4 regions of the Streptomyces sp. GL_141 genome follow, and region 1 is predicted to be linked to each of the others. Evidence: riboswitches for the same ligand, from Rfam matches in the RefSeq annotation. Region 1 holds a riboswitch; each other region holds the start of a gene.

Region 1 (3,585 bases):
TGTACAGGTCACACACCTTTGTCCAACCCGGGGGAACGGTTGTCCGGGGGCCGGGAATCCGCTGTACTGCTGCTGTGCGGCCCGGTGTTCGGGCATGGCGCGGGCATATTCGGGGGAGGGGCCAGGATGAGTGCGGACCGGGGTCGGTCAGGGCGGGGCGCGAGGCCCGCGTCGCACCGGCGCCGTGCGGGATTCCGGCGCCGAAGACCCCTGCTGAGCCTCCTCCTGTCCGCCTTCCTCCTCGCGGGCGTCTGCGCCGCGACGGGCATCGTCTGGGACCCCCGCACCGTCGCCGACGCGCAGGCCGGCCCGGCGCCGGGCCCGGGCGGCCTCCTGCCCGCTCCCGGCGGCGACGGCCCCGCGCCCGCCGCCTCCGGCCCCGCCGCCACCGGACCGGTCACGACCGCCCCGCAGAGCCCCGGCGGGCAGCCCCCGGACCCGAAGGCCCAGGGGTCCGCCGCGGACGGCGCGCCCCGCCCCGCCGGAGCCCTGCCCTTCGACCTGCCGCAGCCGGCCGTGCTGCGCTCCGGCGCCGCCGGCAAGAAGCTGGTCTTCGCCCACTACTTCACCCCGTACCCGCTCTCCCTGGACAACGTCGGCGCCGACGCCGACTACTACACCCGCAACTACCTGAAGCCGGACGGCGAGAACGGCAAGCACGAGCGCTACGGCGGACTGCTCCGCGACCGCCCGCTGCCCGTCCCGCCCAAAGCCGGGGACTGGGAGCTCGCCAACCTCCAGCAGGAGGTCCGCACGGCCCGCGCCGCGGGCATCGACGGATTCACCCTCGACCTGCTCTCCCTGACCGGGAAGAACCGCGAACGCTCCCACCTCCTGATGGAGGCCGCCCGTTCGGTGGATCCGGGCTTCAAGGTCATGCTGATGCCGGACATGACCTCCCTGGGCACCGACGACCCGGCCGTGCTCGCCGACCTCCTCGCGGAGCTCGGCAAGGCCCCGGCCGCCCACCGGCTCCCCGACGGCCGGCTGGTCGTCTCGCCGTTCAAGGCCGAGGAGAAGAGCGTCGCCTGGTGGACCGGGGTCATGGACGTCCTGAAGAACCGGCACGGCATCCGCACCGCCTTCGTCCCGCTCTTCCTCGACTTCGGCGCGCACAGCGCCGAGTTCGAGCCCATCAGCCACGGATTCTCCGAGTGGGGCAGCCGCAGCTACGTCGGCCAGGAGAGCTCCACGCGCGACGTCCGGCGCGCCCACGCCGCGGGCAAGATCTGGATGCAGCCCGTATCGGTCCAGGACGCCCGCCCCAACCAGGGCATCTACGACGAGGCGGGCAACACCGCGACCCTGCGCGCCACATGGAACCGCGCGATCGAGGACGGGGCCGACTGGGTCCAGCTCACCACGTGGAACGACTACAGCGAGGGCAGCCAGTTCGCGCCCTCGCTGCACAACGGCCATGCCTACCTGGACCTTTCCTCGTACTACCTCACCCGGTTCAAGACGGGCGGCTGGCCGAAGATCGTCCGCGACACGCTGTACCTGAGCTCGCGCACCCAGTTCGCCGCCGCGGACCCGAGCGGCGGCCAGTCCCTCGTGATGTCGCTGCGGGGCGGCAGCGCCGCGGCCCGGGACGCGGTGGAGGTGCTGAGCTTCCTGACCGCGCCCGCGAGCATCCGTACGGCCGTGGGGGCGGCCGAGGACGCGCACGCGGCCCCGGCCGGGGTCCACTCCGAGCTGCTGCCCCTGGCTCCGGGCGCCGGCTCGGCGTCCGTGGTGCGGGGCGGCAAGGCCGGAGCCCGGGTGGAACTGCCCTACCGGGTGGACCGCACGGTGGAGGTGCAGGACCTCCAGTACTACGCCGCCACCAGCGGCCGGAGCTGAGCCCGCAGGGCTCCGGCGTAGGTCCGCAGGGCGCCGGCGCGGGTCCGCAGGGGCCGAAGTCCCTTGCCCCGGGACCTTTGTCACCCCATATGTAGTGGTGGCATGCCGCTGTCACATCTATATGTAGTGTTGGCTCTGCCGGTTCGGCGGGGCTCCCTTCCCCCGACCGAGGCAACAGGGAACCCGGTGGGAATCCGGGACTGCCCCGCAACGGTGAGTCCGCCACGGCGGACGAGTCCGACACCTGCCGGCACGGGCCCTCAAGAGCGCCCGCCATTCTTCCGTGCCGAGCCTCGTGGGAGGGCTGCCGTGACTGCTGTCATCAATGCCGTAGAGACCGTGACCGAATACCTGGACCGCCGGGACTGGCGGGTGAACGCCAACGCCAACCAGGGCTATTCGCTCGGCGGACTCATCCTCAACGCCGCGGGCAAGGTCACCGCGAACTACTGGCTGGAACAGGTCTATCCCGCCGCCGTGGCCCGTGCCCACCGCGAGGGCGACCTCCACATCCACGACCTGGACATGCTCTCCGGCTACTGCGCCGGCTGGTCCCTGCGCACCCTGCTCACCGAGGGCTTCAACGGGGTCCCCGGCCAGATCGACTCCGCCCCGCCCAAACACCTGTCCTCGGCCGTCGGCCAGATCGTGAACTTCCTCGGCACCCTGCAGAACGAATGGGCGGGCGCCCAGGCCTTCTCCTCCTTCGACACCTGTCTCGCCCCGTACGTCCGCCTCGACAGGCTCACGTACGACCAGGTCAGGCAGTGCGTCCAGGAGCTCGTGCACAACCTCAACGTGCCCTCGCGCTGGGGCACGCAGACCCCCTTCACCAACCTCACCTTCGACTGGACCTGCCCCGAGGACCTGCGCGAACAGATCCCCGTGGTCGCGGGGGAGGAGACCGGTTTCACCTACGGCGAGCTCCAGGCCGAGATGGACATGATCAACCGGGCGTACATCGAGGTCATGACGGAAGGCGACGCCACCGGGCGGGTGTTCACCTTCCCCATCCCGACCTACAACATCACCCGCGACTTCCCCTGGGAGAGCGAGAACGCCGAGCGGCTCTTCGCGATGACCGCCAAGTACGGGCTCCCGTACTTCCAGAACTTCATCAACTCCGAGCTCGAACCCCACATGATCCGCTCCATGTGCTGCCGGCTCCAGCTCGATCTGACCGAGCTGCGGGCGCGCGGCAACGGCCTCTTCGGCAGCGCCGAGCAGACCGGCTCCCTCGGTGTGGTCACCCTCAACTGCGCCCGGCTCGGGCACCTTTACGCGGGCGACGAGCCGGGTCTGCTGGCCGGGATGGACCGGCTGTGCGAGCTCGCCCGGGACAGCCTCGAACTCAAGCGGATCACCGTCCAGGACCTGATCGACGGCGGTCTCTTCCCGTACACCAAGCGGTACTTGGGCACCCTGCGCAACCACTTCTCCACCATCGGGGTCAACGGCGTCAACGAGATGATCCGCAACTTCAGCGCGGACGCCCACGACATCACCACCCCCGAGGGCCACGCCCTCGCGGTCCGCCTCCTGGACCGGGTCCGGGCCCGGATGGTGGACTTCCAGGAGAGCACCGGCCACCTGTACAACCTGGAGGCCACCCCCGCCGAGGGCACGACGTACCGCTTCGCGAAGGAGGACCGGGCCCGCTTCCCCGGCATCCTCCAGGCCGGCACCGACGCCAACCCGTACTACACCAACTCCTCCCAGCTGCCCGTCGGCTGGACCGACGAC
Region 2 (3,585 bases), 1.5 Mb from region 1:
TCGCCGACCCAGCCCGCGTCCGCCTGCGGCGGAATGACGTATCCGAGGTGCTGGAGGCTGTACAGGACGTTCATCGCGCAGTGCTTGGCGCCGTCCTCGTTGCCGGTGATCAGGCAGCCGCCCACGCGACCGTAGTAGGCGTACTGGCCGAGCTCGTTGAGGATCGACGAGCAGGCGTACAGGCGCTCGATCACCTTCTTCATGACCGAGGAGTTGTCACCCAGCCATACGGGCCCAGCCAGCGTGAGGATGTCTGCGGCCATGACTTTCGAGTAAATGACCGGCCACTCGTCGGTCTCCCAGCCGTGCTCCGTCATGTCCGGCCAGACGCCGGTCGCGATGTCGAGGTCCACTGCCCGGAGTACCTCGACCTGGACACCCTGACGCTGCATGATGCCGGTGCTGATGTCGATCAGGCCCTGCGTGTGGCTTCGTTCCGGCGACCGCTTGAGGGTGCAGTTGATCACCACGGCACGCAGGTCGTCATGAGACATGGCGTTGTCGGTCATCGTCGTGCTCCTCCCATCGCCGCACGGCTCTTGTCGATCAGGCCCTCGGTGTCGCCGGGCTCGGGCGATCGCTTGAGCGTGCAGTTGACGTGCACGGCGGTCAGGTCGGAGTGGTCGAGGTCGTGCGCGGGATCGGTAGCCACGCGTCCAGCCTCACCGGGGCCCGGCGGGCCCGCCACCGGGCCGCACCCGTCCGGGCGCACCCCGGGGGCGGGGGCCCCGGACCGTCCGCGGGAAGCAGCCCGGCCGGAACAGGGCGGCGACGTGTGGCGGCCGTTCTCCGGCGGCCACGGACATCCGGAACTCCCCTTTCAGGCGGGGACATTGGGGCGGACAGCGACAGCACGGGCACGTGGCGTGACGCACAAGCGGAATCCGGTCACCGCCCGGCGTGATTGGGGCGGGTTGTTACCGGTCCGTGCGGCCGACTAGGGTCAGCGGGCCTTGGTGTTCGGGAAACCGGTGGGAAACCGGTGCGGCCCTCGCCACTGTGATCGGGAAGTCCGGCTCCACTCCTGCGGGAAAGCCACTGGGCTGCGCGGGAGGTTCCGCGCTGCCCGGGAAGGCGGAGCATGGACGTCAACCCGTGAGCCAGGAGACCGGCCGGGGCGCGTTGTCCATCCACGAGGTGCTGGAGAGGTCTCCCTACTCATGCATATAGCCGAGGGGTTCCTACCCCCTTTGCACGCGGTCGCCTGGGGCGCCGTGTCCGCCCCCTTCGTCGTCCACGGCGTCCGCGCGCTCACCCGCGAGGTGAAGGCCAACCCGGAGAGCACGCTGCTGCTCGGCGCCTCCGGGGCCTTCACCTTCGTCCTGTCCGCCCTGAAGATCCCTTCCGTCACGGGCAGTTGCTCGCATCCCACGGGCACCGGACTCGGGGCGATCCTGTTCCGGCCGCCGATCATGGCGGTGCTCGGCACGATCACCCTGCTGTTCCAGGCCCTGCTGCTGGCGCACGGCGGGCTCACCACCCTCGGCGCCAACGTCTTCTCGATGGCCATCGCCGGCCCGTGGGCGGGCTACGCCGTCTACCGGCTGCTGCGGAAGTTCGCTCTCCCGCTGATGGTCACCGTGTTCTTCGGCGCCTTCTTCGCCGACCTGGTCACCTACTGCGTCACCAGCGTGCAGCTCGCCCTCGCCTTCCCCGACCCGGCCTCCGGATTCGCGGGCTCGCTCGCGAAGTTCGGGGGGATCTTCGCGGTCACGCAGATCCCGCTGGCCGTGAGCGAGGGGCTGCTGACCGTCCTCGTGATGCGGCTGCTGATGGCGTCGAGCAAGTCGGACCTGGTCCGGCTGGGCGTCGCGAAGCTGACGGCCACCCGTACCGGAGAGAAGGCGGCGGCCTGATGAGCGGCATGTCGAAGAACGCCAAGATCAACACCCTGCTGCTGCTCCTGGTGGCGGCGCTGGCCGTCCTGCCGATCGCCCTCGGGCTGGGCGAGGGCAAGGAGGAGCCCTTCGCGGGCGCCGACGCGCAGGCCGAGGCGGCGATCACCGAGCTGAAGCCGGACTACGAGCCCTGGTTCTCCCCTCTCTACGAACCCCCTTCGGCCGAGATCGAGTCCGCGCTGTTCGCCTTGCAGGCGGCGCTGGGAGCGGGCGTGCTCGCGTATTACTTCGGCGTCCGCAAGGGCCGCCGCCAGGGGGCGGCCGCCGCCGCTGCCGCCACCGCCCCGGAGGCGTAGGCGGTGCTGCCGATCGACGTGGCCGCGCACGGCAGTCGCTGGCGCGGCAGGCACCCGCTGGAGAAGGCCCTGCTCGGAATCGGGCTGACGGTCACCGCCGTGTGCCTGCCGCCCTGGCCGGGCGGGCCGCTGGTGGCCGCCGCCACCCTCGCCGTGCTGCTCGGCCCGGCCGGGGTGGCCGGCCGGCAGCTCTGGCGGGCCTTCCGGATCCCGCTCGGCTTCTGCTTCACCGGGGCGCTGCCCCTGCTGTTCGCGGTCGGCGGCCCGGCGGGGCCGGTGTCCCTGGCCCCCGACGGCCCCCGGCTCGCCGCCGAACTGCTGCTGCGCACCTCGGCTGCCTCGCTCGGGCTGCTGCTGTTCGCCTTCACCACCCCGGTCTCCGACGTACTGCCCCGGCTGGTGCGGGCCGGGGTGCCGGCCCCCGTGGTGGACGTGGCCCTGGTCATGTACCGGATCGGCTTCCTGCTGCTCGACTCCATGGCGCAGGTCCGCCGGGCCCAGGCGGCCCGGCTCGGGCACACCAGCCGGGCGGCGGTGTGGCGCTCCCTGGCCGGGCTCGCCGCCACCTCCTTCGTACGGGCCTTCGACCGCGCGGCCAAGCTCCAGGCGGGTCTGGCCGGACGCGGCTACGACGGCGCGCTGCGGGTCCTCGTACCGGAGGCGGCCCTGTCGTGGCGCTTCCTGACGGCCACCGGCGCCCTGCTGGCGGCCCTGATCACCCTGACCCTCACCCTGAAGGGGCTCTCCTTGTGAACCCGGTGGCGACCCCCCTGATCGAACTGTCCGACGCGGGCTACGCCTACGAGGACGGCCCGGCCGTCCTGACCGGCGTCGACTTCGCCATCACGCCGGGCCGGGCGCTGGCCCTGCTGGGCCGCAACGGCAGCGGCAAGACCACGCTGATGCGGCTGCTGAGCGGCGGCCTGCGGCCCGGCGCGGGATCGCTGTGGCTGGACGGCACGGAGGTCTCGTACGACCGGGCCGGACTGACCCGGCTGCGCACGTCCGTCCAGCTGGTGGTGCAGGACCCCGACGACCAGCTGTTCGCGGCCTCGGTCGAACAGGACGTGTCCTTCGGCCCGATGAACCAGGGGCTCCCCGCTCCGGAGGTCCGCGCCCGCGTGGACTCGGCCCTCGCCGCCCTGGACATCACGCACCTGCGGGACCGCCCCACCCACCTGCTCTCCTACGGCCAGCGCAAGCGCGCGGCGATCGCGGGGGCGGTCGCGATGGCTCCGCGGGTGCTGATCCTGGACGAGCCGACGGCGGGCCTCGACCCGGACGGCCAGGAGCGGCTGCTCGGCGTCCTCGCGGGACTGCGGGCCTCCGGCACGACGGTGGTCATGGCCACCCACGACGTGGACCTGGCGGTCCGCTGGGCCGACGACGCG
Region 3 (3,585 bases), 1.8 Mb from region 1:
TGGTACCACTTCGCGATCATGTTCGAGGCCCTGTTCATCCTGACGACGGTCGACGCCGGCACCCGCGTGGGCCGCTTCATGCTCCAGGACACCCTCGGCAACGTGCACAGGTCCTTCAAGGACGTCAGCTGGAAGCCGGGCGTCTGGTTCGCCAGCGCGGTCGTCGTCGGCGGCTGGGGCTACTTCCTGTGGGTCGGCGTCAAGGACCCGCTGGGCGGCATCAACCAGCTCTTCCCGCTGTTCGGCATCGCGAACCAGCTGCTCGCGGCGGTCGCCCTGGCCGTCTGCACCACCCTGCTGATCAAGTCCGGCCGGCTCAAGTGGGCCTGGGTGACGGGCGTTCCGCTGGCCTGGGACCTGGCCGTCACGCTCACCGCCAGCTACCAGAAGATCTTCTCCGACAACCCGAAGATCGGCTTCTTCGCGCAGCGGGACGTCTACCAGGACGGGATCGACGCGGGCAAGGTCCTCAAGCCCGCCAAGAACATGGACGAGATGCACACCGTGGTCACCAACGCCACGGTGGACGGCGTCCTGTCCGTGTTCTTCGCCCTGCTGATCATCATCGTGCTCGTGGACGCCGCCCGGACCTGCTTCAAGGCCATCCGCAAGCCCGAGTCGGTCACCATGGTCGAGTTCCCGTGGACCGAGTCCAAGATCGTCGCCCCGGCCGGTCTGATCCCGACCGCCGAGGAGCGGGCGGAACTCGCCGCCGCCGGCCTCGACTCGGGCGGCGGCCGCGTGCAGGACTCCGTACGGGAACCCGCGTGACGCGGCTGCGCCACGCGCTGGGCCGGGCCCGGTTCTTCGTACGGGAGTTCTCGGGCGAGGCGGCCTACGACCACTACGTGGCCCACGCCCGTACGCACGACCCCGACGCCGAGGTCCAGTCGCGCCGGGCCTTCGAACGGGCCCGCACGGACGCCCGCGAGGGCGACCCGCGCGAAGGGTTCCGCTGCTGCTGAACCGCTGAGCCGCAAAGGGCCGCCGCGTTCCGTCCACCCGACGGAACGCGGCGGCCCCTTTTCCTGCCCTGGCGCACACTCGGTGCCATGGACATCATCATCAGGACGGCGGCGGCCGCCGAATACGAAGAGCTCGGCGAGATCACCGCACGGGCGTACCTCGACGACGGACTGCTCGACTTCTCCGAGGACGACCCCTACCTGAGCCGGCTGCGCGACGTCGCCGGCCGGGCCCCCGACGGCGAGGTGCTCGTCGCGGAGTACGAGGGCACGCTGCTCGGCGGTGTGACCTTCGCGCCTCCCGGCAGCCCGCTGTGCGATATCGCGGGCCCCGGCGAGGCCGAGTTCCGGATGCTGGCCGTCTCCCCCGCGGCGCGCGGACGCGGTGCGGGCGAAGCCCTCGTACGGGCCTGCGTGAGCCGCGCCCGGGAGCTGGAGGGCGTGCGCCACCTGGTGCTGTCGACCACGGAGAAGATGCTCGGGGCACACCGGATCTACGACCGGCTGGGCTTCGTACGGACGCCCGAGCGGGACTGGTACCCGGTTCCGGGGCTCCCCCTGCTCACCTACCGCCTGGAGCTCTAGCGGTGCACCGCCCGCGAGGAGCGACACAACATGTGGGGGCTACCGCGAGCACCGGCCCCCACATGTATGCTCGTGCTCGCTGTCGTCGCAGGGGAATCCGGTGAGAATCCGGAACTGTCCCGCAACGGTATGAAATGCACCGATCCGCTCGGTGCATCCGCAAGTCCGAGGACCTGTCGACAGTGCGCCCGGCTCGACCGATCCGGGTGCAGACACGTCCGGGCCTCGCGGTTGGGCCGGTGGACGCCACGTGGCGCACGCGCACTGCCCTGCCAGGCACGCGCCCCCACGTGCGCCCCCTCGCGCCCCGCACCAACGGTGTTCCCGGAGCCGAGCGAGGGAGAGCTCCCCCCGTGACCATCGCGCCTTCCGCACCGCGCGCCGAGTCCGACCCGTCCGCCTACGAGGGTCCGGGGGCCGCGCTCCTGCGCACGCTCACCGAGCTGACCGCCGACCTGCCCGACACCGACCCCGGCCGGGTCGCCGCCGCCGCGCTGCGCGGCCGCAGCGCCGCCGCCGACGAGGCGGAGCTCCGTACGCTCGCCACCGAGGCGGCCGCCGGGCTGATCTCCGAGGACCCGGCCTACTCCCGCCTCGCCGCCCGCCTGCTGACGCTGGCCGTCCGCGACGAGGCCGCCGGCCAGGGCTCCACCTCCTTCTCCGGCTCCGTCGAGGTCGGCCACCGCGAGGGGCTCATCGCCGACCGCACCGCGGACTTCGTACGCCTGCACGCGAACCGGCTCGACGCGCTGGTCGGGCACGCGCTCGCCGAGGGCGCCGACGACCGCTTCGGCTTCTTCGGCCTGCGCACCCTGCACAGCCGCTACCTGCTGCGGCACCCGATCACCCGCCAGGTCATCGAGACCCCCCAGTACTTCATGCTGCGCGTGGCCTGCGGCCTCGCGGAGAACGAGAGCGTCCAGGCCGTCGAGGAAGTGGCCTCGCTGTACCGGCTGATGAGCCGCCTCGACTACCTGCCCTCCTCCCCCACCCTCTTCAACTCCGGCACCCGCCACCCGCAGATGTCCTCCTGCTACCTGCTGGACTCCCCGCTGGACGAGCTGGACTCGATCTACGACCGCTACCACCAGGTCGCGCGCCTCTCCAAGCACGCCGGCGGCATCGGCCTCTCGTACTCCCGCATCCGCGCCCGCGGTTCCCTGATCCGCGGTACGAACGGCCACTCCAACGGCATCGTGCCGTTCCTGAAGACCCTCGACGCCTCCGTCGCCGCCGTGAACCAGGGCGGCCGCCGCAAGGGCGCCGCCGCGGTCTACCTGGAGACCTGGCACGCGGACATCGAGGAGTTCCTGGAGCTCCGCGACAACACCGGCGAGGACCAGCGCCGCACCCACAACCTGAACCTGGCCCACTGGGTGCCGGACGAGTTCATGCGCCGCGTGAACGCCGACGCCGACTGGTCGCTGTTCTCCCCCGCCGACGTCCCCGAGCTGGTCGACCTGTGGGGCGACGCGTTCGACGCCGCGTACCGCAAGGCCGAGGAGTCGGGCCTGGCCCGCAAGTCCATGCCCGCCCGCGACCTGTACGGCCGGATGATGCGCACCCTCGCGCAGACCGGCCAGGGCTGGATGACCTTCAAGGACGCCTCCAACCGCACGGCGAACCAGACCGCCGAGCCGGGCACCGTCGTCCACTCCTCGAACCTCTGCACCGAGATCATCGAGGTCACCAACGACGGCGAGACGGCCGTCTGCAACCTCGGCTCGGTCAACCTCGGCGCCTTCGTCGTGGAGGGGGAGATCGACTGGGAGCGCCTGGACGAGACCGTCCGCACCGCGGTCACCTTCCTCGACCGCGTCGTGGACATCAACTTCTACCCGACCGAGCAGGCCGGCCGCTCCAACGCCCGCTGGCGTCCGGTGGGCCTGGGCGCGATGGGCCTCCAGGACGTCTTCTTCCAGCTGAAGCTGCCCTTCGACTCCCCCGAGGCGAAGGCGCTGTCCACGAAGCTCTCCGAGCGCATCATGCTCGCGGCGTACGAGGCCTCCTGCGACCTGGCCGAGCGCAGCGGCCC
Region 4 (3,585 bases), 5.6 Mb from region 1:
GTCGATGCCCAGCCCGTGCTGGAAGGGGAGCACCCCGTACGTCGCCCGCCCGGTCAGGCCGCGCAGCATCTCCATGCCCGGCTCCAGCAGGGTGACGTCGCCGCGGAACTTGTTGACCAGGTAGCCCGCGATCAGCGACTGGTCCTCGGGCGAGAGCAGCGCCGTCGTGCCGAAGAAGGACGCGAAGACCCCGCCCCGGTCGATGTCGCCGACGACGACCACCGGGAACCGCGCGGCCCGCGCGATGCCCATGTTCACGATGTCGGTCCGGCGCAGATTGATCTCGGCCGGGCTGCCCGCCCCCTCGCAGATCACGGCGTCATACGTGCCCCGCAACTGCTCCAGGCAGTCCGTGACGATGCCGAGCAACTGCTCCTGCCGCCCCCCGTGGTAGCCCCGCGCGCTCATCTCGCCCACCGGCTTGCCCAGCAGCACCACCTGGCTGCTCCGGTCACTGCCGGGCTTGAGCAGCACCGGGTTCATCAGTGCGGTCGGCTCCACGCGGGCCGCCTGGGCCTGCATGGCCTGTGCGCGGCCGATCTCGGCGCCCTCCCTCGTCACGAAGGAGTTCAGGGACATGTTCTGTGCCTTGAACGGGGCCACCTTCACGCCCTGCCGGGCCAGCCACCGGCAGATGCCCGCCGTGACCACGCTCTTGCCCGCGTCCGAGGTCGTACCGGCGACGAGGAGGCCCCCGCCGCGCTTCGCGCCGTCGCTCATGCGCGCCGCCCCTTCTTCTTCGTCGTACGGGAGACCAGCGTCCGGGAGACCAGCGTCCGGGCGGCCACACAGGCCCCGAGCGCCAGCCACGTCACCTGGCGCGACAGCCGCACCGCCCGTTCGATGTCGGCGACCTCCACCGGCCGCCCGGCCGCTCCGTTGAGCACGGCCCGGTGTTCGACCCGGCCCGCGTACGCCAGGGTTCCGCCCAGCCGTACGCCGAGCGCCCCGGCGAAGGAGGACTCCACGGGGCCCGCGTTGGGGCTCGGGTGCTTGGCGGCATCCGCGCGCCAGGCCCGTACGGCTCCTCGCCGGTCGGGCCCGGCCAGTACGGCGGCGAGGGCCGTCAGCCGGGCGCCCGGCCAGCCGGCCACGTCGTCGAGCCGGGCCGAGGCCCAGCCGTAGCGCAGGTGGCGGGGGGACTTGTGGCCGACCATCGCGTCCAGGGTGTTCACGGCGCGGAAGGCCAGCAGCCCGGGGACGCCCGCGACGGCGCCCCACACCAGGGCCCCGACCACGGCGTCGGAGGTGTTCTCGGCGACCGATTCGACGACCGCGCGGGCCATCTGCTGCTCGTCCAGCGCCTGCGGGTCGCGCCCGCACAGGTGGGGCAGCCGCTCGCGGGCCACCTCGGCGTCCCCGGCGGCGAGCGCGCCGCCGATGGCGCGGGCCTCGCGGCCCAGCGAGGTGCCGCCCACGACGGCCCAGGTGGCGGCGGCGGTGAGGGCGATGCGGGCGGCCGCGGGCCGGGAGCGCACGGCGCGGGCGCCCAGCGCGCCGACGGCGGCCGCGCCTCCAGCGCACAGCAGGGTGTGCAGGGCGCCCCGCGCGCGGTCGTCGCGCCACAGGGCGCGTTCGACGGCGGCGGCGGCTCGTCCGAAGGCGGCCACGGGGTGCCCTCGGCGCGGATCCCCGAGGATCCGGTCGCCGATCAGGCCCGCCGTGACGCCGTACGCGAAGACGCGATCGGCACGCATGGTGGCAGGTATGTCCTCACTCAGGGTCCGCGCCCTGGTTCGACGTGTCCGGCGGCGAGAGTTCCTGGCTCCCGGCCGCACACGGGGTCCGCGTGCGCCGGTGACAGTGGCGGGACCGCGCCGGATTCGCACCGGACTTCCTCTCCATGCCGCCGTAATGGCTCGCGCAGTCCACCACGCAGCGCGAAGGCCCGTCAACTCGCCGTTGACCTGCGGCGGGGTGGCGGGGGAGGGGGCGGTGCCGGGCCCGCGCCGGGGGCCCGGGGCGCGTCGGGCGCGGGCCCGGGGCATGCGAAAGCTCCCTCCGGGACGAACCCCGAGGGAGCCTTCGTACGTGCCGTCCGGCGCCTCAGGCGACGATCAGGTAGATCCCGTAGGCCACGGCCACCGCGCAGAGCGCGAAGCAGGCGTACGCACCGCTGCGGGCCAGGGTGGCGGCGCCGCCCTGTTCGGTGGCGGCCTCGTGCTTGGAGAGCCCCATCAGACCCAGGGTGAACAGGGTCACCAGGACGACGGTGGCGGAGAGGCTGACCCCGAAGACGGAGCCGAGTGCTTCCCAGTCGATCTTCATACCGCTGAATCCTCTGTCGTTCTCGGGGGTCAGACGGCCGCGGCCGGAGCCGCGGGAGTCGTCGTCGCGGCCGGGATGGTGGCCTTCAGTTCCTCGTCCGTCACCGCGGCGGTGCTGCCGACGGCGGCGGTCGGCGGGACGGCGACGGCCGCCATGGCCGTGGTGACGGCACCGGCCGGCTCCTCGGCGTCGGCCGGGGCGACCTCGTTGACGTTGGTGTGGTCGACGACCTGGCGGCGCGAGATCAGCCAGATGGCGACGCAGGAGCCGACGAGGAAGACCGTGACGCCGGCGACGCCGATGTCCCCGGTGCGCATGACCAGCTCGGCCAGCGCGGCCACCAGGCCCGCGGCCGGGAGGGTCAGGCCCCAGGCGATGAACATGCGGGAGGCGGTGGACCAGCGGACCACGCCGCCCTTGCGTCCCAGACCCGAACCCATGACGGCGCCGGAGCACGCGTGGGTGGTCGAGAGGGAGAAGCCGAGGGAGGAGGAGGCCAGGATGACGCTGGCGGCCGAGGTCTGGGCGGCGAAGCCCTGCTGCGGCTGCAGGTCGGTCAGGCCGCTGCCCATGGTGCGGATGATGCGCCAGCCGCCCAGGTAGGTGCCCATCGCGATGGCCAGACCGGCGGAGACGATGACCCAGACCGGCGGGTTGGAGCCGGGAGCGAGGGCGCCGCCGGCGACGAGCGCCAGGGTGATGATGCCCATCGTCTTCTGCGCGTCGTTGGTGCCGTGCGCCAGCGAGACGAGGCTCGCGGAAGCGATCTGACCGGCGCGGTAGCCCTTGGCCGAGGTCTTCTCGCCCATGCCCTTGCCGACCTTGTACGTGACCTTCGTGGCCAGGTAGGCGGCGAAGCCGGCGACCAGCGGCGCGGCGATCGCGGGGATCAGCACCTTGGTGACGACGACGCTGCCGTTGACGGCGCCCATGCCGGCGGAGGCCACGGCCGCACCGATCAGGCCGCCCATCAGGGCGTGCGAGGAGCTCGAGGGCAGTCCGACCAGCCAGGTGACGAGGTTCCAGAGGATCGCGCCGACCAAGGCGGCGAAGATGACCTCCGGCTGGATGCCTTCCTCGTTGACCAGTCCCTTGGAGATCGTCTTGGCGACCTCCACGGACATGAAAGCGCCGACGAGGTTGAGCACGGCGGACATCGCCACCGCGGTCTTGGGCTTGAGGGCGCCGGTCGAGATGGTGGTGGCCATCGCGTTGGCCGTGTCGTGAAAACCGTTCGTGAAATCGAACACGAGAGCGGTGATGATCACGATCCCGAGGAGAAGCGTTATGTGCTCCATTTACCCAGGCTTCTGTTTG

The links. A riboswitch is a leader RNA that binds a small molecule or an ion and turns the genes downstream of it on or off. The one in region 1 is predicted to bind cobalamin.
Region 2: it holds a riboswitch for cobalamin, as region 1 does, so the genes downstream of both, AC3IX6_RS10530 (energy-coupling factor ABC transporter permease) here and AC3IX6_RS04270 (ribonucleoside triphosphate reductase) in region 1, are expected to answer to the same signal.
Region 3: it holds a riboswitch for cobalamin, as region 1 does, so the genes downstream of both, AC3IX6_RS11570 (ribonucleoside-diphosphate reductase subunit alpha) here and AC3IX6_RS04270 (ribonucleoside triphosphate reductase) in region 1, are expected to answer to the same signal.
Region 4: it holds a riboswitch for cobalamin, as region 1 does, so the genes downstream of both, AC3IX6_RS29345 (cobalamin biosynthesis protein) here and AC3IX6_RS04270 (ribonucleoside triphosphate reductase) in region 1, are expected to answer to the same signal.

Annotation. Positions count from the first base shown of each region.
Region 1 covers NZ_CM174402.1:982,285-985,869, reverse strand. The annotation lists gene AC3IX6_RS04275 (glycoside hydrolase family 71 protein) at 127-1,842, shown strand; cobalamin riboswitch at 1,965-2,108, shown strand; gene AC3IX6_RS04270 (ribonucleoside triphosphate reductase) at 2,152-3,585, shown strand, end outside.
Region 2 covers NZ_CM174402.1:2,508,365-2,511,949, forward strand. The annotation lists gene AC3IX6_RS10520 (flavodoxin family protein) at 1-509, opposite strand, end outside; gene AC3IX6_RS10525 (hypothetical protein) at 506-652, opposite strand; cobalamin riboswitch at 938-1,131, shown strand; gene AC3IX6_RS10530 (energy-coupling factor ABC transporter permease) at 1,161-1,856, shown strand; gene AC3IX6_RS10535 (energy-coupling factor ABC transporter substrate-binding protein) at 1,856-2,194, shown strand; gene cbiQ (cobalt ECF transporter T component CbiQ) at 2,198-2,947, shown strand; gene AC3IX6_RS10545 (energy-coupling factor ABC transporter ATP-binding protein) at 2,953-3,585, shown strand, end outside.
Region 3 covers NZ_CM174402.1:2,738,530-2,742,114, forward strand. The annotation lists gene AC3IX6_RS11555 (carbon starvation CstA family protein) at 1-771, shown strand, start outside; gene AC3IX6_RS11560 (CstA-like transporter-associated (seleno)protein) at 768-965, shown strand; gene AC3IX6_RS11565 (GNAT family N-acetyltransferase) at 1,053-1,550, shown strand; cobalamin riboswitch at 1,617-1,745, shown strand; gene AC3IX6_RS11570 (ribonucleoside-diphosphate reductase subunit alpha) at 1,904-3,585, shown strand, end outside.
Region 4 covers NZ_CM174402.1:6,604,237-6,607,821, forward strand. The annotation lists partial or broken gene AC3IX6_RS29340 (cobyric acid synthase) at 1-720, opposite strand, end outside; gene AC3IX6_RS29345 (cobalamin biosynthesis protein) at 717-1,697, opposite strand; cobalamin riboswitch at 1,735-1,880, opposite strand; gene AC3IX6_RS29350 (hypothetical protein) at 2,047-2,268, opposite strand; gene AC3IX6_RS29355 (inorganic phosphate transporter) at 2,298-3,566, opposite strand.